DNA from 4 places in the Protofrankia sp. BMG5.30 genome. Region 1 is predicted to be linked to each of the others. Evidence: riboswitches for the same ligand, from Rfam matches in the RefSeq annotation. Region 1 holds a riboswitch; each other region holds the start of a gene.

Region 1 (7,018 bases):
CCGGACAGCAGCGGCACGGCCCCCAGAGTGCCTGCCACCGCAGCGGCGGTGAACGCCGCTTTCAGCTTTCTGCGCACAGTTGCTCCTTAGCTCATGCACCGGCAGCTCCGCACCGGCGCGGTGCTGCGGGACACGTCGCCCCAACAGCGACGAGATGGCCGGGTGACGACTTTCCGTAGTTACCCGACCACGACATGAAGTAGACACGTAGAGCAACCACAAGTCAACTATCAGCCAACAATGACACTACAAACAGTGGCTTCACCCGGAGTGGGGACAACAGGCACAGCGGCCACAGCGGCCCCGGCCACACAGCGGCCACAGCCGCCCCGGCCACACAGCGGCTACGCTCCACGGCTCAAACAGCGGCCGCGCCGCCTCGGCCCAGCCGCGGACGTACCGCACGGCGTGTCGGCGGACAGTGTGTCGGCGGACAGGATGGGCCGCGGTGGCCGCCGGCGGGTCCTACTCCCAGCCGAGTTCGGCGAGCCGCCCGTCGTCGATGCCGAAGTGATGGGCCACCTCGTGGATGACGGTCACCCGTACCTGCTCGACGACCTGTTCCTCGGTGCGGCCCAGGTCGCAGATCGGCCGCCGGTAGATCGTGATCCGGTCTGGCAGCACCCCGCTGTACCAGTCACCCCGCTGTGTCAGCGGCACGCCCTCGTAGAGCCCGAGCAGCCCCGGTGACGGCGGCTCGTCCTCGACGACGACCGCGATGTTGGACATCTGGCGGCCGAGCTGGGGCGGCAGGCTGTCCAACGCCTCGGCCACCAGGTCCTCGAAGCGCTGCCTGGACACCTCGACCACGTCGGTGAACCTACATCCCGCCGCCGTCCCGCCGCCGTGGCCCCGTCGGTCGCGGCGTCAGCCAGCACAGCACAGATCCTGCCCCTGCCGCCCCGGGCGACCAGTACGGGGAACGAACAGGCCCAGGGAACATTGGGCGTCATCCGCTGCTTCTAATGACGTAATTATGTAAGCAGGATGGGAGGCCCGGATGCAGGATCCGCTCGATGCCTACTCACAGGTCGTCACCCGAGTCGCCGCAACCGTCTCCCCTGCCGTCGCGAGCCTGCGGGTACGGACGCCGCGCGGCGAGGGCGCCGGATCCGCCGTGGTCTTCACCGACGACGGCTTCCTGCTCACCTCCGCCCACGTCGTCGACAGTGGATCGAGGCGCACGGGACGACAGGCCGGCCGCGGCGGCGCGGCGGGCATGGCCGAGTTCGCCGACGGCACCCACAGCGAGGTGGACGTGATCGGCGCCGATCCGCTCTCCGACCTCGCGGTGCTGCGGGCCCGCGGCGGCACGCCGGCCCCGGCAACGCTCGGCGACGCCGCCACGCTCTCCGTTGGTCAGCTCGTCGTCGCGGTGGGCAACCCGCTGGGCCTGACCGGCAGTGTCACCGCGGGGGTCGTCAGCGCGCTCGGGCGCTCCCTGCCCACCCGGGCCGGCGCCACCGTCCGCGTCATCGACGAAGTGATCCAGACGGACGCGGCGCTCAACCCGGGCAACTCCGGCGGTGCGCTGGTCACCGCCGACTGCCACGTCGTCGGGGTGAACACCGCCGTCGCCGGGATCGGGCTCGGGCTCGCCGTCCCGGTCAACACCACCACCCGTCGCATCCTCACCGCGCTCATGCGCGACGGCCGGGTACGGCGCGCCTACCTGGGGGTCGCCAGCACCCGGGCACCGCTGCCGCCACACCTGGCCGAGCGGTTCGGTCGGCGGCACGGGGTGCGGCTGGCCGAGGTCGTCGCGAACAGCCCGGCCGGTCACGCCGGCCTGTTCGCCGACGACCTGGTGCTCTCCGTCGCCGGACAGCCGGTCGCCACCCCGGGGGACCTGCAACGGCTGATGACCGAGGACACCATCGGCCGCCCGCTCGAACTGACCGTGTGGCGGCGCGGCGCGCTCGTCGACGTCATCGTCGTCCCGCAGGAACTGGCGCTGACCTGACGGCCGTTGTCCAGCGGTACGCACCGTCCGCGGGCGGCCCCGGCCTGGTGGGCCAGGGCCGCGGCCGCCCGCGGACGGTGGCGCCCCGGGCACCCGAGGGAGGGGGAGGTACCCAGGGCCGTCAGTAGCACCCAGCTGTCAGCCGCATGGGAACAGCTGGGCGTAGGTGCGGGCGCCGACTATTCCGTCGGCCACGAGGCCGTGCTGCCGCTGGTAATCCTTCAGCACCCTGGTGGTCCGCGGACCGAATATTCCGTCGACCGCGAGAGAGTATCTTAGATCGGTCAGCCGCTGCTGTACCCTGGCCACCTCGGTACGCAGTTTACTGCCGTTTCTCACGGTCGCCGCGGACGATGGGACCGAACAGTTCCGGCTGGTGTAGCTGATCCCGCTGACGGCCGGGACAGGGGTGCTCGACCGTGTTTTCGCCGCGCTCGCCGGGCTGGCTTTCACCGCCGCCGCGGCGGTGTTTCCCCGCGTCAGATAACGATGGTAGGAACCATTGGTGTAGGCGCTCCAGGCACGCACGCCCTGGCTGTCGCACACCTTCTTCGCAGCCCACGCGTTGGTGGCCGGGTCGTAGAGGCTCCTACCCGCCAGCCAGCTCGCGTGGACCCGCGCGTTGATCTGCCAGAGCCCGCGGGAGTCCTCACCGCGCGCGTTACGCGCCTTGGCGTTGCCACCGGACTCCGCGAGCGCCACCGCCACCCAGGTGCCCAGCGGCACCCCTCGGCAGCTGGGCAGCCCCGCGTTCGCGGCGACGCGGGCGATGGTCGTGTCGGCGACGACGGCGGACCCGGACGTCCCGGCCGCGCTGGCCGGGGCCGCGGTCAGCATCATTCCAGCCGTCGTCCCGATGAGCCCGACGGTGCCCGCTAATGCGGCGCCGTTGCACCGACCGGGTTTTCTGTGCCTTCCCCTGGCCATAATCAGACTCTCACCTAAAAGTATCGTCGAAAGGATCGCCTGTTGCCGGAAATTCCGACACAGTACTCCCTGGGGACAACTCGAGAACTATATTTCCCGAGTTCTCTCCCAGCCGCTTGGAAAACGTTATTCGGGTAGCCGAACAGGCCGTTTACCGCATTGTTTCAGGAGGCTCCGGTGTCGCCCACAGGGCGCCAAAAGGGTAATTCAATGCGCTTCTACGGGCGTTTTTCGAACATCTGGAACGGGAGCCAAAAGAATCCGACGAGGTTCCGGGAAAAACTGTCCGGAAACAACCGGGAGAAATTTTCGTGGCGTCCACCCGTGGTTTCCCGCGCTGTCCGCCCGGGGCTCCTGGACACCCCGTGGCCGCCAGCCCGGCCCGGGTGGCCGGTCACCTGATACGGCCGACCAGATAGTTACTGGTGTAGACCTTCTGGAGCCGGACCACGGCCCCGGTGTGCGGGGCGGCCCACATCATCCCGTTCCCGGCGTAGATACCCACATGGTGGATGCCTCCCGGCCGGCCGAAGAAAATGAGGTCACCGGGCTGCCGAGCGTTCTTCGACAGCTTCTGGGAGGCGTTGTACTGCGCGTTGGCCGTCCGCGGGACGCTGCGGCCAAGCTGCTTGTAGATGTACTGGACGAGGCCGGAGCAGTCGAACGCCCGCGGCCCCTTGGCACCCCACACGTACGGCTTGCCGGCCTGCTTCGACGCCAGATAGACGAGCTTCGCCCCGAAGCCGCTGGCGGAGGACGTCGAGAAACTCACCGGTTGCGCCGCCAGCGTGCCCGTGCCCGTGGTGGCGGCCGGGGTGACCGTAAAGGCGGCTGACCGGGYAGCGTTCGTGCTGGTCGTACTGGTCGTGGCGGCGTCGGTCCGGCCAGTCCCGCCCGTATCCAGGCCCCGGTCGTTCGCCAGGGCCGGCGAGGCCAGCCCGGAGAGGGCGACAGTGCCGGTGGCCGCGGCGGCGACCGCGGTACGCGCCGATATCCGGCCGAGGGTGGAGCGGGTCGTGGGCGCGCGATGACGACCGCGTCTGGGGCCGGGATTGGGATTGGGATTGGGATTGGAATGATGTACGGCAGCCGGACCTGAATTCACCTGATGTGCAGGCAACGCTGATCCTTCCCATACGCCTGCGAGGTTAGCTGTCGGGTTCGGGCCGGGAAGCCCGGTCGACGCGCGGATACACGCGGCCGACTTCACCCCAAGGACGGCCACTGTGGTGGCGGCGTCCGGCGGAAAGGTGGGTCCCCCGCTTCTGTCCTGACGATCGCTAGTCGGAAGACACCGGACCGTGGACAGAACTCGGCGTGCGGTCCGGTGCTGTTGAGAGCCCGGCCAACGTAGCGAACTACTTTCGGTAGTCGCAAGCGGCGGTTTTCTCGGCATGTCGACGTATAGCGCTCACTGTGCGTATCATTTACGCGTGCCGTCTCAGGACGACTGCCGAGACGGTACAAGCTGGCCGCAGCGTGACGGCGCTACACACCGCTTCCGTGGATAACCGGTGCGTATCGTGCAACAGCCGACGCGGACCGGCAACAACATTTTTTCCGCTGTTGTGTTTCTGTGTTTCGCAGCCGGGCAGGCGGATCGCCCGCGGGTAGGCGAACCGGCCAGCCGGAGCAACGTCACAGATCCGGCCGTACGCACGGTGTGGTCAGTGGTACGGCCGGCGCAGCGTGGCCAGCCGTGTGGCCGGCGCAGCGTCCGGGCAGCAACGACGTGCCCGGGCACCGGCGCGGGTCGACAGATTCCGGGCCGGCAGGGGCCCGGGCGGGCCGGTTATTGGGACTCGACCCAGCCGCGCGCCTGCGCGAGGGTGGTCAGCCGCTGCCGTATCTGGCTTATCTGGCCGCCGGTCAGGGTCGGCACCGACTCGATGAGCGTCTCGGTCAGCAGGTGCCGGAACTCCCCGACGGTGAGGACGTCGCACATGTCGTCGTCATCGGCGTCCGAACGCCCGTTGGCCGCGCTCGGGGAAGCCAGGGGACGCGCTGGCGCCGGACGGGCCTGGGCCCGACGGGCCAGGCGGACGACCGACGCCTTCGGGCCCCTGTCGCTTTCCTCCGCCTCGAACTCCACCAGCGTTCCGGGCTGGAACAGATGCTTCTCATCTTGAAGATCGTTTGCATGCATGAAAATATCGTCGCCGCCAGCGTCGGGCGCTATGAAACCGTAGCCACGAACCCCGTCGAAACGCAGAATCCTACCGGTACCCACCACGTCTGCCCCTGTACAACCTCTGTGCCAACCAGCTCTGTACCCAGTCAACTGCACACCAGACGAACCTGTGCACAACCAAACCCCAGGATCGCTCGCACGACCATGGGGCCTGTTCACCGTCTCAGGTGCGCACAGCCAGGTCAAGCCGACACCCGGAGCGCAAAACAACCGACAACAACCGACAACGATCGGCAGGGAACGATCGCGGAAACACCGGGACGGGCCGTCGGCCGACCGGCTCCCGCGGACTCCCCCGGGAACCAGCCGGCCGTCGACATCGTGACCGAAATCTTCGGATCCGGATCCTCGCGGTCTACGCCGGGTCACCAACAGCGCTGACGGCGGCCAGGCTCTGCCTGGCGGCACTGACCACCGCCTGCGGGGTGAAACCGAACTTGGTCTGCAACGCCCGCAGCGGGGCGGACGCGCCGAAGGTCCGCATACCGATGATCACCCCGTCCGGGCCGGCGTACCGTTCCCAGCCGAGCGTAGCGGCCTGCTCGACCACGACCCGCGCGCGGACCGCCGGCGGGAGCACCTGGTCGCGGTACTGCGCGGGCTGCCGCTCGAACAGCTCCCAGGACGGCAGGCTGACCACCCGGACGCGCACCCCCTGCGCGGTCAGCTCCTCGTGGGCGGCCAGGGCCAGGTGCACCTCGCTGCCGGTACCGATCAGGATCACCTCGGGATCGCCGTCGGCGGGGTCTACCAGCACGTAGCCGCCGCGGGCGAGCCCGGCGGCGTCGGCGTAGCGGGCCCGGTCCAGCGTCGGCAGCGCCTGCCGGCTCAGGACGAGCGCGGCCGGCTCCTGCCGCAGGCCCATGACCACCCGCCACGCCTGCACGACCTCGCTGGCGTCACAGGGGCGGATCACCAGCAGGCCGGGGACGGCCCGCAGCGAGGCGAGCTGCTCAATCGGCTGGTGCGTCGGCCCGTCCTCCCCGACCCCGATGGAGTCATGGGTGAACACGTGGATGACCGGCAGCTCCATCAGCGCGGACAGCCGCAGGGCACCGCGGGCGAAGTCGGAAAAGATCAGAAAAGTCGACCACAGCGGCCGCAGCCCGGACAGGGACAGCCCGTTGGCCACCGCGGCCGACGCGTGCTCGCGAACGCCGAGGTGCAGGTTGCGCCCGCCCGGGCTGGCGGCCTGGAAGTCCCCGGCGCCGTCGACGGTCAGCCGGGTCTTCGTCGACGGGGCGAGATCGGCGGAGCCGCCGACCAGCCAGGGCACCCGGGCGGCGACGGCGTTGAGGACCTTCCCGGAGGAGTCCCGGGTGGCCAGGCCCTTGTCGTCGGCGGGGAAGACGGGGATGTCGGCGTCCCAGCCGTCGGGCAGCTGCCCGCCCCAGATCAGGTCGAGCTGGCTGGCAAGATCGGGATATGCCTCCCGGTAGCGGTCGAGCAGGGCCAGCCAGCTGTCCCGCTCGGCCCGACCCCGCTTCCCGACACCGGCGGCGAAGTGCTCGTACACCCCGTCGGGGACGAGGAAGTGCGCGTCCGGCGGCCAGTTGTAGAACCGCTTCGTCGCCCGGATCTCCTCCTCCCCCAGCGGCTCCCCGTGCGCGGCGGCGGTGCCCTGCTTGGTCGGGGCGCCGAAGGCGATCTGGCTGTCGACGATGACCAGGGTCGGGCGGTGCGGTTCGCGGCGGAACGTCTCGAAGGCGCGGCCCAGGGCCGTGCGGTCGTTGGCGTCGCCGACCCGGGTGACGTTCCAGCCGTAGGCGATGAACCGGGTGGCCACATCCTCGGTGAACGCCAGGTCGGTGCCGCCCTCGATGCTGATGTGGTTGTTGTCGTAGATCCAGCACAGGTTGGCCAGCCCCAGGTGGCCGGCCAGCGACGCCGCCTCGGCCGCGACCCCCTCCATCAGGTCGCCGTCACCGCACAGCGCG
Region 2 (6,087 bases), on a different contig from region 1:
ACTGTCCACTTCGGCCTCACCCCTGTTCCGGCAGCCGTATGCCCCGCAATCCGATGTTGTCGAGATTCTGGTGGATACACCACGTCAACGAACGAGCTGTGCCGTGGTTGCCATACCGGCCATGCTTGTTTGACTACTTTTAGTGATCATTCGGTGTCGCAAGCTGGTCGGGTGTGAGGCAGCACACTCCGGGTAGGTCCCGACTTGCCCACGACGCGAGGCGAATCTGCCGAATCGACGGCTCCTGGTGTGGTTCGGTTGTCTCGTGGTGTCGAATCCGCTGAAAGCCGGGAAACAGCTATGGGCCAAGAACCGCAAGCGGGTACTGATCATCGGTGCCGTGCTCGTGGTCGCCTGGATCTACGTGTCCCGTTCGGGTAACCCGGACACCGAGCGGGCAAAGATACCGGCGGGGTACCTCTCCGCCGAACGCGAGCTCGCCGTTCATGCCGACGCCGACCCCGGCAAGCCGCTGCCGCTGGTCCTCGTCCTGCATGATGACAACAGCGACGCGGGCGCGATCGAAAAGATCACCGAGGCCTCGACGCTCGCCGACCGACGGGACTTCGCCGTGGTCTACCCGGAAGCCGTGGACGGCGAATGGAGGTTGGACGATCCCCAGGGCGCGGACGTGCAGTACCTGCGTGACGTCGTGCGCTACGTGTCGCAGGAGCGGTCGAAGATCGACCAGTCCCGGATCTACATCTGGGGCCTTGGCGAAGGTGGGCGTGCCGCCCTCGCGGTTGCCTGCGCGGCGCCCGGCAACGGGCTGAAGTTTGTCGCCGTCGCGACGGTGGGGCCGGTCGGGCAGAGCCCGAGCTGCTCGCCAGAAACCCATGTCCAGCATGTCGATGGGGCGTGGAACGAACGGGTCACGCGCGCTCTGTGGGACTTCTCCAGGCAGTTCAAGGCGTAGGAGCGGGCGGTCCCGGTGGTCGTCCGCCATGGCTTGGGGAACTCGCGGAGGAGGCGCCTGCGGGGAGCTTCGGTCTCGGCCGGGCATCCGGTCGGTGGGAGGGGGCGGCTCCCGCCGACCGACCGGACTGTGGGGGGGGTCCAGTACGACCGGCCGGCGGAAGCCTCTTGTTCCGCCGGGCTTTCCGAGCTGGGGGGGTTGGCTCGGTCCGACCAGCGGAAGTCATCATCGCGGGATGCCGCCCGCGGAGTGCCGCCAGGTCGGTGTCGACATCGACCTGGCGGCAAGGTTCACGCACAACCGGAGGGGGAGGCTGTGTGGGAACCCGCCTGTGAATTGTGTTTATAAGGTTTGGTTATCAGTACACGAAGCCGTGTACTGATAACCAGCTGCGGACGCGGGCTGATCGGTTCAGTCAGAGAACCCGGCCGACAGAATACGACGTGGTGTAGATGMACCTCAGCGAGACGACGTCGCCTGACTTGGGCGCCACCCACATCTTACCATCGCCCGCATAAATACCAACATGGTAGATATTACCTGGCGTGCCGTAGAAAATCAGATCACCCGGCTGCTTGTTGTACTGCGATATCCGGGTGGTCGCCTCGTACTGTCCCTCGGCGGTGCGGGGGAGGTTGCGTCCCAACTGCTTGAAGACGTACTGGACCAGCCCCGAGCAGTCGAAGGTGTAGGGGCCCTCCGCGCCGTAGACGTAGGGCTTGCCGGCCTGCTGGGCCGCAAGATACACCGACCGTTCGCCGAACGAGCTGGCGGCTGCGAGTGCGCCCGAGATGGCGCTGCTCACGGCCGAGCCACTGACGCGGGCAGTCTGGAAAGGCCGGGGCGCCGGGGTATTGGGGATCACGGTCAACGTGCCGACGTTGGTCGACCGTGTCGACCGCAGAGCGTCGGTTCCGTCGAAAATCGCGGTGACCTGCGTGGTGGTGAGGACCTTGGCAGTGTAACTGGTGAAGCCCTGCTCGTTGGTGTAAAGGTGCTTGAAGGTCGCCCATCCCTCCGGCAGCTTCACCTGGACCTTGACGAGCTGGTTGGCCAGCGGCGCGTGGGTGACCGCGTCCTCAAGATGGAATCCCACCTCCACCGGCTGGTCTGCCTTCACGGAGACGTCCGGATTCGTGACTTTGAGCACGACACCGGTCTTGGGATGCAGGTCGGTCTGGTCGAGCACCTGACTGGTGACCGATCCGGAACCGTCCGTGGACAGCGGATTGATGGTGGAGGTGCGCAGGCTGGCCAGCGATGCCTGGCTGCCGAACTGTGATCCGAGCGTTATGGGCGAGGTGACGGAAGCATCGTCGGAATTTGAGTCGGCCGTGGCACATCCGGCCAGGGCGACACCGGACACCGCGACGGTACCGGTGGTCATCACGGCGACAGCGGCCCGAGCTCGCGAGCGGCCCGTTCCGGACTGCTGCGTGGGCGCGCGATGTCGGCCACGTGTCGGGCGGTCGACGTGCCGGTCGATCTGCTGCCGGCGGGGTGACGACGAAGCCGTCTGCGACGAACGCGATCGTAGTGCCGGATCAGGCTGCACATCATGCGRAGACAAAGTTGTGATCCTTCCCGTTCGCCTGCGAGGTGAGCTGTCGGGTTCGGGCTGGGCTGCCCGGTGGGTCGCGCGACCATCGCGCTGCGCACTTCACCCCGAGGACGACACCGCGGTTCGGTGCCGCCCGGTGGAGGATGGGTCCCCCGCTCCTGCCCTGGTGACGACTCGGAGGGAACACCGGGACCGCGGGCAGGATTCGGCAGTTCGGCCCGGTGTGTCGTGACGTCGGCGCGAGACTAGTTCATARGGATGGCGCTAGTAAACACTAGTCCCTCACAACTACCCCAAGTAGTTGTATGAAGTGTCATAGCCGGCTGTTCTACCCCATCCTCCTTCGCCGGCCGGGGCGGCGTCGGGTGCGACCAGCTGGCTTGTGACCTTCGGTCGCCCGGCTGACGTGCCGCTTTCCGTGACTTGCGGGATGCGGAGGATGACAATACGCCATAGCGGCGGCAGATGGTCGGCTGGGGGCCTTCGGGCACGGATAGTCAGCAATATCGCTACTTTGAGTAGCGATCAGCACTATCCGCCAACAGCACTCTGCTCCTTTTGCGAAAATTATCCGGTTTGTTGGTGTCGGGTTGTCGGCCTCCTGACGCGTGTCGGAATGTGACGTCGTACTCTGGCAGTGCCTCGCCCGGATCGGTTCGTCCGGGTCAGTCATGTGATCAGGGCAGCATGACGGGTGATCAGGAATCGTGTCGATGCTCCCGGGGGAGGCGCTCGCCGTGACGCGCTCCGCTCCGGGGTCCGCACCGGACGGGCACGGCGCGCTCCAGCCGGGCGCGTCTGCCTCGCGGCCGCGTCCTCGCCGGGTGGGCYTCGTTGTGATTGGCGCGGGTGTCGCGGGCCTGGTGGCGGCGGTCGTACTGGCTCGTCGGGGTATCGACACGCTCGTGCTCGAGGCCGCCAGCCGGGCCAGGGTGGAAAGCCGTCCACGTGCCGGGCTGCTCGGGCCGGCGGCGGTGGACGCCCTGGAGCGCAACGGGCTTGCCGACGGCCTGCGGGCCGAAGGTGCGCCACACCACAACTGTGAGTTCCGGCATCGTCGCAGAGCGTTTGTCGTCGAGTATGCTCGCCACGCGGGCGGACACCATCACGTCGTCTACCCGCAGCAGAAGCTCGTCGCCGACCTGGTTGCCGCCTACCTTGCCGCGGGTGGCGTCATCGAGTTCGGCGTCACTGACGTGATGCTGGACGCGCTGACCTCCGACCATCCCGCCGTCTCGTTCGTCACGGCCGACGGGCAGCGGCAGACAGTGGAAAGCCGTTTCATCGCGGGCTGCGATGGTCATCACGGCGTTTCCCGCGGATCGATCCCCGAGGGCGCGTTGCGCCACATCCGACAGCGTGACAGCGCATGGGCCTGGCTCGCCGTCCTGGCCGCGGTCACCCCGTCCACGGATAAGATCATTTATGGGGTCAGCCCGCGGGGATTCGCCGGCCACATGCTGCGTGACCACCGGACAAGCCGCTTCTACCTACAGGTGGAGGCCACGGCCGACGCCGCGGACTGGCCGGCCGAGCGGATCTGGGAGGAACTGCACGCCCGGCTCGCCGTGGACGCCGACTGGCAACTGGCGGAAGGGCCGTTGCTGGAGCCGCCGAACGTCATCACGATGGACTCGGTCTTCTACGAACCGATGCGGTTCGGACGTCTCATACTCGCCGGGGACGCCGCGCGCCGGGTACCACCGGCGGCGGCCAAGGGCGCCGGGCTCGCCATCGTCGACGGTGAGACGCTCGCGCTCGCGGTGGCGGCAGCCCTGCACGACGCGGACGAACGTCCGCTGAACGCCTACTCCGAGGTGTGCCTGGGCCGGGCCTGGCTGGCGCAGGAAGCATCGACGAAACTTCTGCAGCTGGTCAACGTCGAACTCGCCGACCCGTTCGCCCGGCGCCTGCAGGACGTTCGCCTGGACCGGCTCCGAACCTCACCGGTCGCCGCCGCCGAATTCGCGGACCACTATCTCTCCCCTCGTTAGGGCGTGTCGTTACTGGTGGCGGGTGCGGGGGGGCGGCCGGCGGGAGAGCAGACCGGAGGTCTGTAGGACCTGGAGTTCGATCGCGAGTTCGTGGACCTCCGGCGGCAGCGAGCGATGGCTGGCGGCCAGAGCGGCCAGGGCGGTCTGTGTCCGGTCCGCGAGGCTGTCCAGAGCACGCTGGTGCGTACGCATCTGGGCGCGCTCGTCCTGAATCGCGCGCAGCGTCTCCTCCTGCCAGCGCCGGGCACGCATCAGGTCCTCGCTGGCGCTCGCGGCCTGCCGCTCGGCGTCTTCCAGGCGTCCGAGCAGGTGGTCGAGCTGCTCCAGCCTTGCCGCGAGCTCTGCGACAAGGTCGTTGCGGACGGTGTTCATCGATGGGGTCATCGGCCCGCGCCGCCCTCGTCGTGGATGTGCGGGACGACGGCGCGCTGGCTGCCGGCGCCAAAGGTACGGCCGAGGATCGGGAGCCGCCGCCTGCCGCCGAGCGAGGATCGGGAGAACCGAGTAGGGAACGGCCCCCTGTGAAAGCCCGACACGATCCATTACGGTAGCTGACAGCGTGGTCCTCGTGAATCCCGACGGGGAGGTCGCGCCATGGGACAACCGGTACAATACGATCGAATCGTACAATTGGTCGTATGGCTGGCCACATGTCATGAGGCCAAGTTGGCCACATGACACGGCTGGTCGCGCGGATTGCCCGCCGGACGCGGCGGCTGGTCGGGCCGTCCTGCATTACCTCTTCTTCTCTGTCTTCTCTTCGGATGCCGCTGGACGGCCGCTCATGGTCCGGGCGGGATCGGGCGGGCCGTGAGCGGCCCACCGGGAAGGATTCCGGATTCGGCGGGAGCCCGGCCCGGCCGCCGATCCGCATGGCCGCCGATCCGCATGGCCGCCGATCCGCATGGCTGGCGATTCAGCACCGGAGCCGGTGGGCGGCGGGGCCGTCCCGATCCGCGCGGCCGAGGGCCCGGCGGGTTCGGCTCAGAGCCATCCGTTCCGTTTGAACGCCCGGTACAGGAAAAAACAGACCGTCGCCATCAGGCAGAGGACCGCCGGGTATCCCCAGACCTGGCGCAGTTCGGGCATGTGCTCGAAGTTCATACCGTAGATACCGGCTATCGCGGTGGGTACCGCGGCGATGGCGACCCAGGCGCTGATACGGCGCATGTCCTCGTTCTGCGCGATGGTGACCTGCGTCAGGGTCGCCTGCAGTATCGAGGAGAGCAGTTCGTCGAACCGGGCGATTCGCGCGGTGACCTCCTCAAGGTGGTCGGCGACGTCCCGGAAGTACGCCCGGATTCGTGGGTCGATCCCGATGACGCCGGGCTCGGCCAGCGCGCGCAGCGGTGCGTACAGCGGCATTATGGCGTGCTTGAACTCGAGGACTTCCCGTTTGAGCTGGTAGACCTTGCCGGTGTCGGGCCGCAGCGACCGCTGGAAGACCGACGCCTCGATGGCGTCGATGTCGACCTCTATTTTTTCGGTGACGGCCAGGTAGTCGTCGACGATCTGGTCGCAGATGGCATGCAGGACGGCTGACGGCCCGTGCCGGAGCACCTGCGGCTGCGCCTCCAGCCGGCTGCGGAGGCTCTGTAGCCCGCCGTGTTCGCCGT
Region 3 (5,168 bases), on a different contig from region 1:
TCAGGGAGGGCCGCGAGCCGCTGTTCCAGTCCCACATGTGGGACGGCTCCGCGGTCGAGATCGAGGAGAACCTCAAAATCGCCGACGCGCTGCTGGCGGACACGGCCCAGGCGAAAATCGTCCTGGAGGTGGAGATCGGTGTCGTCGGCGGCGAGGAGGACGGCATCGTCGGCGCGATCGACGAGAAACTGTACAGCACGCCCGAGGACATGTGGCGGACCGTCGAGGTCCTCGGCGCCGGGGAACGGGGCCGCTACCTGGTCGCGGCAACCTTCGGAAACGTGCACGGGGTATACAAGCCGGGCAATGTGAAACTCCGTCCGAGCATCCTGCGTGATGGGCAGCAGTATGTCGCGCAGAAGCTCGGGCTGCCAGCCGACGCCAAACCCCTCGACCTGGTCTTCCACGGCGGGAGCGGTTCCGACCTGTCCGAGATCCGTGAAGCGGTGGATTACGGCGTGATCAAGATGAATGTGGACACTGACACCCAGTACGCGTTCACCCGGCCGGTCGTCGACCACGTCTTCCGGAACTACGACGGTGTCCTGAAGGTGGACGGCGAGGTCGGCGTGAAGAAGCACTACGACCCGCGCAGCTACGGCAAGGCGGCCGAAGTCGGCATGGCCGCCCGAGTCGTGAAGGCGTGTGAGGACCTGCGTTCCGCGGGACGCTCCCTCGCCAACTGACCCCGCTCGGACGGGACGGCTCCACAACACGCTCGCCAGACCGGGCTTCGTCGTCCGGCTGGCGAGCGTTCGCGTGTGGGCGTCAGTCCCCGGGCATCGGGTGGCCGTCACCCGTCACCCGTCAGCGGTCATTCCGCATATGGCGCGGGTTCCGGAAAGGTCGCACCATCGTCGGATCACGGGTACGGTACACACCGTCCTGCCGTTCGATGTGTCTTCAGCGAAATCAACGGTGTTCCGCGCCGCGTGCGCCCGGCCGGCCGGGCCCGGCCTTTGGCCCGGAGCACGCAGACCGCCGGCTCGCACACGGGTTCCTACCCGGATAATCTGGTTCCGATCGTCACCGCCACGACGGGATACCGAGTTTTCCTGGCAATAAAAGTACGATGAAAGCAATAAGCGCGCGTACCCGTGCGCTACCATCCGCTCCCGAGCCCCGGCAAGAGCTGTCGGCCCGATGTGCGCATCCTCACGAAGCGGATTCCCCGCTTGTTCGGCGCCCAGCAATTGTTGTTATGGTCTGCGCCGTGCTCGCGATACAGCGAACACACGTCGGGCGGCACGCCGAATCCTGCCCTCGTCCGACGAAAACCCAAACTTGTGGCAGGAACGGGGGACCCACTTCCGGGCGCCGATATCGGGCGTCCTCGGGGTGAAGCCGCAAATGCGGCCGGGCAGTCCCAGCCCGAACCCGACAGCTCACTTCGCAGGCGTGGGGAAGGGCATAAAACCAATATGTCCAGTGCACGTTCCCGAAATCGACATCACGAAACCGGCCGAACCCGGCTGGGCGCTCGMGCGCTGGTGGTCGCTCCCGCCCTGGCCGCGGCGGTCAGCGGAAGCATCGTGATGTCACAACCCGCCAGCYCCGCCACCACCTGGGCACAGCTACGCCAGTGCGAGTCCGGAGGGAACTACAGCACCAATACCGGCAACGGCTACTACGGTGCCTACCAGTTCTCGCTGAGCACCTGGCAGAGCCTCGGCTACACCGGGCTGCCCAGCAACGCCTCGCCCGCCACCCAGGACGAGGCCGCGCTGAGACTGGCCAACCGGTCCGGCTTCGGCCAGTGGCCGATCTGCGGCCAGGGGATGGGCGCCGACCAGCTGGCGGCAGGCGCCAGTTCGTCCGGGGCCGGTTCGTCCGGGGCCAGTTCGTCCGGGGCCAGTTCGTCCGGCAGCGGCTCGGTGAGCGCGGGTGGGTCGACCGGGTCGACCGGGACCCAGCGCTGGGTGGTGAGTCAGAGCGCGCAGCGTCTCGCGGACAACACGCTGTTCACCACCGGACTGATCTACCAGGTGCGCTCGGACGTACGAACCTGGCAGCGCCAGATGAACAGGCTCGGCTACCGGATCAGGATCGACGGCCGCTARGGCCCCCAGTCCGCCTTCGCCGCCACCCTCCTGCAGGGCTCGCGGGGCCTGCAGGTGGACGGCATCTGCGGCCCACGAACCCGGGCCGCCACCTTCGGCTGAACGACCGGCTGAACAACCCGGCAGTCGAACGGCCCTCGACGCGGCCGGCACCGCCCACCGGCGGCCCGCACGGCCCGAAAACAGGCGGCCCACCCGTGGCTGGACATCCGACGGATCGGGCTGGAGCACCACGGACAGCACAGCCATGATCTCTTCTCGTGTCAGGCCTCCGGCCGCATCCGGGAGAACCCCGGATCCGGCCGGCCTGGGAGCCGATCCCGCAGGGTCGGGAACCGACCCGGACGATCCCGCTCCCCGGTGTGCTCCAGAAGTGACAATAAGCACATTATCGATACGCAAGAAGCTTTACCCGTCACCATAAGTCACAGAATCCAGAGAAGGTGACCCCGCAGCGAAGCTGGGTCGCACCGTCAGGTACGGTGACACATTCACGGTGCTTAGCCCATTCGGGTGATAGCGGTCACGTGGGTGTAGTTCATCCGACACCCCGATTTGCTTCGATAGAACCAGACTCGCTAGAGTCCTCCCCACTCGCCGGATCGGTGAGGCCGCCCGGACGGACGCCGAGTCCTGTCCCCGTTCGGTACGGCCCGAGCTACCGCGGAGCCACAAGGACAGGATCGGGGGAACCACCATCCGGACGTCCTCTCACGGAGTCCTTGGGGTAAAGCCGGCAGCGTCTCTCGGCGTCGCCGGCCGGGCTTGATTCCCGCCCYCACCCGACAGCTCACCTCGTAGGCGACGGGAAGGACCGACCCACATGCCGTCTGGTGGCAGGCACCGCGCCCCGCAACCTCCCTCCACCGTCATGAAGGTTCTGCGTACCACCGGTGCCGTAACGGCACTCGTGAGCAGCGGCCTGGCCGTCACGGCCGCACCCGCGAGTGCGGCGACCGCTGACGACTTCGCCAAACTCCGCCAGTGCGAGTCCGGTGGCAACTACCGGATCAACACCGGCAACGGCTACTACGGCGCCTACCAGTTCGACGCCAAGACCTGGCACAGCCTGGGCTACTCCGGTCTGCCCAGCGACGCACCGCCGGCGCTCCAGGACGAGGCCGCCTACAAGCTCTACAACGCCCGCGGCTGGTCCCCATGGCCGTCCTGCTCGGCCAAGCTGGGCCTGACCCGCACCGGCCCGGCACCGTCGTCGTCCAGCAGCACCGCCGCCCCCGCTCCCAGCAGCCCGATACAGCGCGCGATCACTCCGGTGCAGCCGGCGATGACACTGGAACGCGCCAAATCCCTGTTGAACTCGGAGGACTTCACCGGGACGGCACTGTCCACCGCYCTGGCCTGCGAGGTCCGCCCCGACGCCTACGTCTGGCAGAGCGAGATGCGCCAGAAGAAGTTCATCCTCCAGGTGGACGGACGCTTCGGYCAGGAGTCCCAGGGCCTGGCATCGCTCTACTCGTATCTGACCCGGGTGGACGACGGCAGCACCGGTGTGGTCGGCAAGAACCTCTGGGACGTCACCGTCACCGACCCGGCCGTCCTGTAGCATACCGGGTGTACCTTTTGCGCCATTTTGTAGCTTGAAACTTTGCGGCCAAAGGCTTTTACGGCCAAAGGCTACGGAACGTTCAACGCCGTTCCTTTGCCGCCGGGTCGCGGCCGGGTGACCTACCCGCCTCGTACCCCGATCAAGTGATGGACCTACCGGTTCACCCCCTCCCGGTGGGTTCATCATCTGACGGATTTCCCTCCCCCAGTTGGATGCGCGGCCGATCGGATCCGGCAGGATGAGCCCCATGACAACCTCGCCCGGACGACCGGATCTGCTCGGTGGCCCACCACCGGCCAGGCTCACCATCGATCCCGCCGCGGCGCAGGCGCTGGGCGCCGGCGAAGATCCGGAGACCGTTGCCAGCCGCTTTCCCGACTCCAGTCTCGCCTGGGCAACCCTGGCCGAACGCTCTCTCGACGCCGGCAGACCGGTAACCAGCTACGCCTATGCCAGGACGGGGTACCACCGCGGTCTCGATCAGCTACGCCGCGCGGGCTGGCGCGGGCACGGGCCGATCCCGTGGTCCCACGAGCCCAACCAGGGCTTCCTGCGGGCGATCGCGGCACTGGCCCGCGCGGCCACCGCGATCGGCGAGACCGAGGAGGCCACCCGCTGCCGCGACTTCCTCGCCGACAGCGATCCCCAGGCGGCCGGCGTCCTAGGGCTCAAGACCACCTGAGCCACTCGTGAGCATCGCCTCACCAGCGTGGGGTATCCACAGCCTGCCGGCAGGCTACTTACGTCCGATGTAAGTTACGTCCGATGTAAGTTACAGGTGATGTAGGTAGGGGCGGATGGCGTTCGTCAATCGCACCGAAGAGCTTGCCGCGCTGGAACGCTGGTGGGCCTCGACCGACCCACGGCCGGCGGTGGTCTGGGGACGGCGCAGAGTCGGCAAGACCGCCCTGCTGCACCGCTTCGCCGCCGGACGGCGGTCGATCTTCCATACCGGCGCCGGCCGCGCCGCCCCGGGTGAGCTGGCGCCGCCTGCGCCCGTGAGGAGATCCGGAACTCGCCACCCGAAACCCTTACCATCACAGTCAGCGACATCTTCTCCCCGCCCTGACGCTGCCGGGCTCCGGGACCGGTCCGCTGTCGGCAGGTCGGTGGGGTCGACGGGTCGGCAGATCGACGGGGACGCTGGAGCGCGTGGCGGGCACCATCCCGATCCATGACGTCCGTAAACCGCKTCGAATGGGCCGGTGTCTCCAGGATTTCCTGGGCGGCACGACAAACGATGTGAATCCAGGGTTGTGGCCGCGACACCGAATTCACATCGTTCGGCAGCCACAGCCACAGCCGCCGGAACAGTGGCCTTGTTGTTTGCCGATACCGGCTTCAGTACGGACAAGGCCCGATGTATGCAGATTCGGTGCATACCGTGCTTCCATGCCCTCTGCCGAACACGAATCCCCGGTCGCCCTGACCAAGCTCGACCCGGACCTGATGGCCTGGCTGTTGGCCACCGTGTTCAACGTAAAGATGCCCTAATACCATCACGCCCGCACGGAGGCCACCGACGTCCACGTCATGGTCCC
Region 4 (5,108 bases), on a different contig from region 1:
ATACCGAGCCTACTGATGATCATATATGAGCGAAAGCAGGATCCGATGCGTGTCGGGATATACCTGGACGATCAGGGGCGGTCACTGGACGCGGTCGTGGCGGCGGCCCGTGACGGGGCGAAGGCCGGCTTCGCCAGCGCCTGGATGACCCAGTTCGGCGGGTGGGACGCGCTCACCGCGCTGGCGGTCGTGGGCCGGGAGACATCCGGTATCGAGGTCGGGACAGCGGTGGTGCCGACCTATCCCCGCCATCCGCTGGTGCTCGCCAGCCAGGCGCTGACGGTGCAGGCGGCCGTGGGCAATCGGCTCACCCTGGGTATCGGGGTGAGCCATCGGCCCATCGTCGAGGGCCAGTTCGGCTACTCGTTCGATCGGCCCGTGGCGTACCTGCGGGAGTACCTGTCCGTGCTGGTCCCGCTGCTGCACGGGGAGAGCGTCACCCACCAGGGCGCGTCCCTCACCGCCGTCGGCGCCGTTGACGTGCCGGGCGGCAAGCCGCCGTCGCTGCTGATCGGCGCGCTCGGCCCCGCGATGCTGCGGACCGCCGGTGAGTTCGCCGACGGCACGGTCACCACGTGGACGGGCCCGGCGACCCTCGCCGACCACATCGTGCCGACGATCACCCGAGCCGCCAGCGCCGCGGGACGGCCGGATCCTCGGGTGGTGGCGCTCAGCTTCGTCTGTGTGACCGCGGACGCCGACGCGCGCCGGGAGTGGGTCGCGCAACGGTTCGCCATGGTCGGCCAACTGCCCAGCTACCGGGCCGTCCTCGACCGGGAGGGTGTGGACGGCCCGGGGGAGACGGTCATCCTCGGTGACGAGGCGTCCGTCGAACGGCAGATCCGGCGGCTGGCGAGCGCCGGTGTCACCGAACTGGTGGCGCAGCCGATCGGCTCGGCACGGGAGCAGGCGACAGCGACCGACCTGCTCGTCGCGCTCAACACGCCGCCCGCCGGCTGACCTGGTGGGGGCGAGCTGGCCGGCAGACGGATCCGAGAACTGGCATCCCGCTGGCTCTCCCGTCCGGTGGAACGCCGATCCTCCGCGCCGCACGCGAATACAGTCGTAACGGCTGGGTGCGGGGGTGGGCGGACGGAGTCGGTTGTCGCTGCCGGAAGGAGTTGCCGCAAAGGTGAGTGGGTTGTTGGAGGACGGGGAGGCACAGCCGGTTCTCACCCGGGAGCTGAGACTCGCGGCATATGTGGTCTGCATCCGGGACGGTAAAGTGCTGCTCGCGCGCTTCGCCGGCGCGGGTCAGACGTTCTGGACGCTGCCCGGCGGCGGGCTCGATCACGGGGAGGATCCGCTTGCCGCGGCGATCCGCGAGGTCGAGGAGGAAACCGGATACGACGTCGTGATCGAATCCCTGCTCGGTCTAGACTCGATACGCCGGAACTTTCAGCGTGCGGTGGGTGTAGAAGCCGACCAGCAGACCCTGCGGGTCATTTACGCCGCCCGGGTGGTGGCCGGTGAGCTTCGCTACGAGGTGGGCGGTTCGACTGACCAGGCCGCATGGGTCGATCTTGAAGGGGTCCATGCTCTCGAGCGGATCGATCTGGTCGACATAGGGCTGGAGCTCGAACGCAGCCGCCCACCGCTCGGCCGGGTGGACCGGGACCGCTTCCGTCTCTGAAACCGGTCAGGAGTCACAGCCGGGCGCCCGGTGGAGATCCGACCGAAGTCCGATCTCCACCGGGATGACGCCGACTCCCCGGGACGAACCAGATGGTTACCTGGGGCACGGGCCGTCCGGGTCTACCGGATCAGCGAAGCCGGTCCGGTGGGAGGCCCGAGCATGAAACCAGAAACAGAAATGGAAAGAGCAGGGAAAGAACAAAGAATGCGGCCGTGCCGTCGGTGGACGGTCAGCCGATCTTTCCGGACCAGCAGTGCTTGGACGCGTACCACGGTCCGGTGCCCTGCTGCGAGTAGAGGATACGAGCGCGTTTCCACTGCTCCTCGGGGCTGGCCTGYTGCGGCAGACCGGACCCGCCGACACCTCGCCAGGTGGGTGGCAGGAACTGGAACAGCCCACCGGCGCCGATCTCGTTGACGACGCGCGGATTGCCACCGGATTCACACTGTGCGATGGCGGAGAGCACCTGGTCCGAGGCCGGTGCCGCGTTTGCTGGCTGGGATACCGCGACGCTGCCGCCGATGGCTGCGACAACAGCCGGAACGGCGATCATCGCGCGGGTGCGGGTCCTGATTCCCACGCGGTTACGCCGCCTGCTGTGCCTGGTCGCGCCGTCACGCGTATGTCCGTCACGAGTACGTGTCTGGGACATGATGATGTCCTTCCCCACGCCTGCGAGGTGAGCTGTCGGGTTCGGGCTGGGACTGCCCGGCCGCGTTCCGCGGCTTCACCCCAAGGACGTCCGATGCGCGACGCCCGCAAAAATTGGTTCCCCCGCTCCTGCCATTGGTTTGGCTTCCGTCGGCCGGGGCAGGATTCGGCGTGTCGCCCGACGGGTGCCTTCTTCGCGAAGGCACGGCGCAGACCATACGCACGGGTCCGACCTGGAAAGCAAGAGGGGACGGACGGCCGTGAAGATGAGCACACCTTATTTCTGATGTTGATTGTCGCACCGGTCATCCGGTAACGCGCGCGCCCGCGCGCTCATTATCTGGACGGGCATGTGACGCCGGCGAAGCGTGGCGATATCGTCACGATTCCGGCCGGGTGTTCCTGCGCGCGGCGTGGATGGTCGGGCCGAATTCGTGACCGCCGGTACCACCGTCACGGAAATGTTCATGGAAATGAACATGGAAATGCCCGTCGGAAGCTCGCCGAAAATGGCCGGGGAAGGCGGTCGAGACGATCGTGGAAGGCCGTGACAGTGGCCGGAGGGGTGCTCTTCGACGCAGCCGTCGCATGGCCGGAAGCGCCGCGCGGAGAAAGCGCTTGCCGGGGGCTGGCGGCGGTGTGGAAGGCGTGTATCGTGTTCGCCTTGCTCGCGCCGCTGTACCCGCCCGCGCCCGCCCGTGCCGTCCGGGCGGCTCGCGCGGCCGACGCGTGTACCCGATGCGCGCCAAACCCGTCACCGGAAGGAGCCCGGGGAATTCGATACCGCGCCGCCGTTCCCCTTGTCATCCCTGTGCCGCCGCTGCCAGGCCTGCCCTGGCACGTCCCGCGGGGAGGGCTGCCGGAGTGTTGACGAGTGGAGGCCGTTCGCGGCCTGCCCTGGCACGTCCCGCGCCCGGACGGCAGGGATGCCGTCCGGGCGCGGGACGCCGTCTACCCGCGATCTTCCAGCGGCCTGCCTGTGACCTTCCCGAGGCGACGCGACGCCGGCCGGGTGCCGCGACGCCGGGTGCCGTGGCACGGGCATCATGACCCGGAGGATTGGGACATTGACAGGTCATGGTGGGAGGAACTGACCACACAGCCGTGTCGACGGGCGCGTGCGGCCGGCTGATTTGCGAGGCTGACCGGCATGATGACGCTGGCGGCGTGCGCGGTGCTTTCGATGCTGGTCTGGCTGGTCCTCGCGGCCGGGCACGGAATGTTCTGGCGGACCGACACCCGGCTCGACGCCGCTGCCACCGGCGCGGCCGGCGGGCCCGAGCCGCCCGGCGGCTGGCCCGCGATCACCGTGATCGTGCCGGCCCGGGACGAGGCCGAGATGCTGCCGCACACCCTGCCGGCCCTGCTCGGGCAGGACTACCCGGGACGGTTGCGGATCTTGCTGGTCGACGACTCCAGCGACGACGGTACCGGCGATGTCGCCCGCGTCATCGGCCGGGCCGCGGGTGCTGGTGACAGGCTGACGGTCGTCGACGGCCAGCCGCGCCCGGCCGGCTGGGCGGGCAAGGTGTGGGCCATGGAGCAGGGCGTGCGCGCGGCCGGGCCCGACGCGCGGTGGCTGCTGTTCACCGACGCCGACATCGCTCACGGCCCGCACTCGGTGACCCGGCTGGTCCGCCACGCCACCGGTCGCGGGCTCGACCTCACGTCGCTGATGGCTGTGCTGCGCACGAGCAACCGCTGGGAGCGGCTCGTCATCCCGGCGTTCGTCTACTTCTTCGCCCAGCTCTACCCGTTCCGCCGGGCCAACCGGCCGACGGCGCGCACGGCGGCGGCGGCCGGCGGGTGCGTCCTGTTGCGCCGTGCCGCGCTGGAACGCGCCGGTGGGATCGCCGCCATCCGCGGCGCGGTCATCGACGACTGTTCGCTGGCCAAGGCCGTCAAGCGCGGCGGGGGACGGATCTGGCTGGGCCTGGCCGACCGCGGGCCCGGGGGTGTGCGCAGCGTCCGCCCGTACCCCGGGCTCGCCGACCTGTGGAAAATGATCTCCCGTAGCGCGTACACCCAGCTGCGGCATTCGCCCGTGCTGCTCGCCGGCACCGTCGTCGGCCTGGTGCTGACCTACCTGCTGCCGCCGGCGGCGGCCGTGATCGGGCTGGCGGGGGCTCTCGCCGGTGGCGGTGACGCCGCCGGCGCGGGCACCGGGGGCGCCGGGGGCACGGCCGCGCTGGTCGCCGGCATCGCCGGGCTCGCCACCTGGGCGATCATGACTGCCACCTACGTCCCGATGCTCCGCTACTACCGCCAGCCGGTGTGGACGGCCGTGGCCCTGCCCGCCATCGCCGCCCTGTACACGCTGATGACCGTGGACTCGGCCGTGGCGCACTGGCGCGGCCGAGGCGCCGCCTGGAAGGGTCGCGCCTACTCGCCGTCAGCCTCGTCCGCATCGTCAGCCTCGGCCCCGACGGTGGGCTCCGACAGCGCCACCGGCACCTGACCGTCCCAGCCCTTCCCCGCCGCCGCCAGGCGGGCATGCTCGTGCTGGCTCTCCCTGCCGGGCATCTGCGCTGATCGTGCTGCTCCTGGCGTCGCCGTGCCTCCCGCGCCCGCTCCGAGGCGTCGAGCGGCCCGACCGCCCGGGCTCCGCGCCAGCCGTGCCGACCGCGCCATGCCGGTCACGCTGGCCGGATCGCGGTGGCCGGCCGGCCGCCAACAGCGACGATCAGGGCATTACGATGCAGAGCGTCGTCGCGTCACGGTGTACGGGGGGTTGGGATGGCCGGCGGTTTCGACGTCTTCGTCTCCTACGGGCACGCCGACCAGGAGTGGGTGCGGGTACTCGCGGAGAACCTGGAACGCG

What was found. Region 1 has a riboswitch for cyclic di-AMP ahead of BL254_RS29420 (C40 family peptidase). Riboswitches for the same ligand answer to the same signal wherever they lie in the genome.
Region 2: another riboswitch for cyclic di-AMP. It lies ahead of BL254_RS02700 (C40 family peptidase); the one in region 1 lies ahead of BL254_RS29420 (C40 family peptidase).
Region 3: another riboswitch for cyclic di-AMP. It lies ahead of BL254_RS21665 (transglycosylase family protein); the one in region 1 lies ahead of BL254_RS29420 (C40 family peptidase).
Region 4: another riboswitch for cyclic di-AMP. It lies ahead of BL254_RS19380 (transglycosylase family protein); the one in region 1 lies ahead of BL254_RS29420 (C40 family peptidase).

Annotation. Positions count from the first base shown of each region.
Region 1 is NZ_MOME01000019.1:52,909-59,926, reverse strand. It holds gene BL254_RS12555 (DUF4394 domain-containing protein) at 1-77, opposite strand, end outside; gene BL254_RS12550 (metallopeptidase family protein) at 466-810, opposite strand; gene BL254_RS12545 (S1C family serine protease) at 1,001-1,963, shown strand; gene BL254_RS12540 (peptidoglycan-binding protein) at 2,102-2,803, opposite strand; gene BL254_RS29420 (C40 family peptidase) at 3,285-4,010, opposite strand; cyclic di-AMP (ydaO/yuaA leader) riboswitch at 4,014-4,182, opposite strand; gene BL254_RS12530 (cold-shock protein) at 4,683-5,123, opposite strand; gene tkt (transketolase) at 5,437-7,018, opposite strand, start outside.
Region 2 is NZ_MOME01000005.1:225,069-231,155, forward strand. It holds gene BL254_RS02690 (MarR family winged helix-turn-helix transcriptional regulator) at 1-9, opposite strand, end outside; gene BL254_RS02695 (PHB depolymerase family esterase) at 266-916, shown strand; gene BL254_RS02700 (C40 family peptidase) at 1,332-2,303, opposite strand; cyclic di-AMP (ydaO/yuaA leader) riboswitch at 2,492-2,662, opposite strand; gene BL254_RS02705 (4-hydroxybenzoate 3-monooxygenase) at 3,314-4,471, shown strand; gene BL254_RS02710 (hypothetical protein) at 4,481-4,855, opposite strand; gene corA (magnesium/cobalt transporter CorA) at 5,456-6,087, opposite strand, start outside.
Region 3 is NZ_MOME01000049.1:37,114-42,281, forward strand. It holds gene fbaA (class II fructose-bisphosphate aldolase) at 1-686, shown strand, start outside; cyclic di-AMP (ydaO/yuaA leader) riboswitch at 1,259-1,414, shown strand; gene BL254_RS21660 (transglycosylase family protein) at 1,422-2,162, shown strand; cyclic di-AMP (ydaO/yuaA leader) riboswitch at 2,713-2,878, shown strand; gene BL254_RS21665 (transglycosylase family protein) at 2,884-3,624, shown strand; gene BL254_RS21670 (DUF3151 domain-containing protein) at 3,875-4,309, shown strand; gene BL254_RS28760 (ATP-binding protein) at 4,425-4,805, shown strand; gene BL254_RS21680 (hypothetical protein) at 5,161-5,168, shown strand, end outside.
Region 4 is NZ_MOME01000039.1:70,853-75,960, reverse strand. It holds gene BL254_RS19390 (LLM class F420-dependent oxidoreductase) at 46-960, shown strand; gene BL254_RS19385 (NUDIX hydrolase) at 1,133-1,633, shown strand; gene BL254_RS19380 (transglycosylase family protein) at 1,866-2,189, opposite strand; cyclic di-AMP (ydaO/yuaA leader) riboswitch at 2,293-2,469, opposite strand; gene BL254_RS19375 (glycosyltransferase) at 3,438-4,745, shown strand; gene BL254_RS28625 (toll/interleukin-1 receptor domain-containing protein) at 5,024-5,108, shown strand, end outside.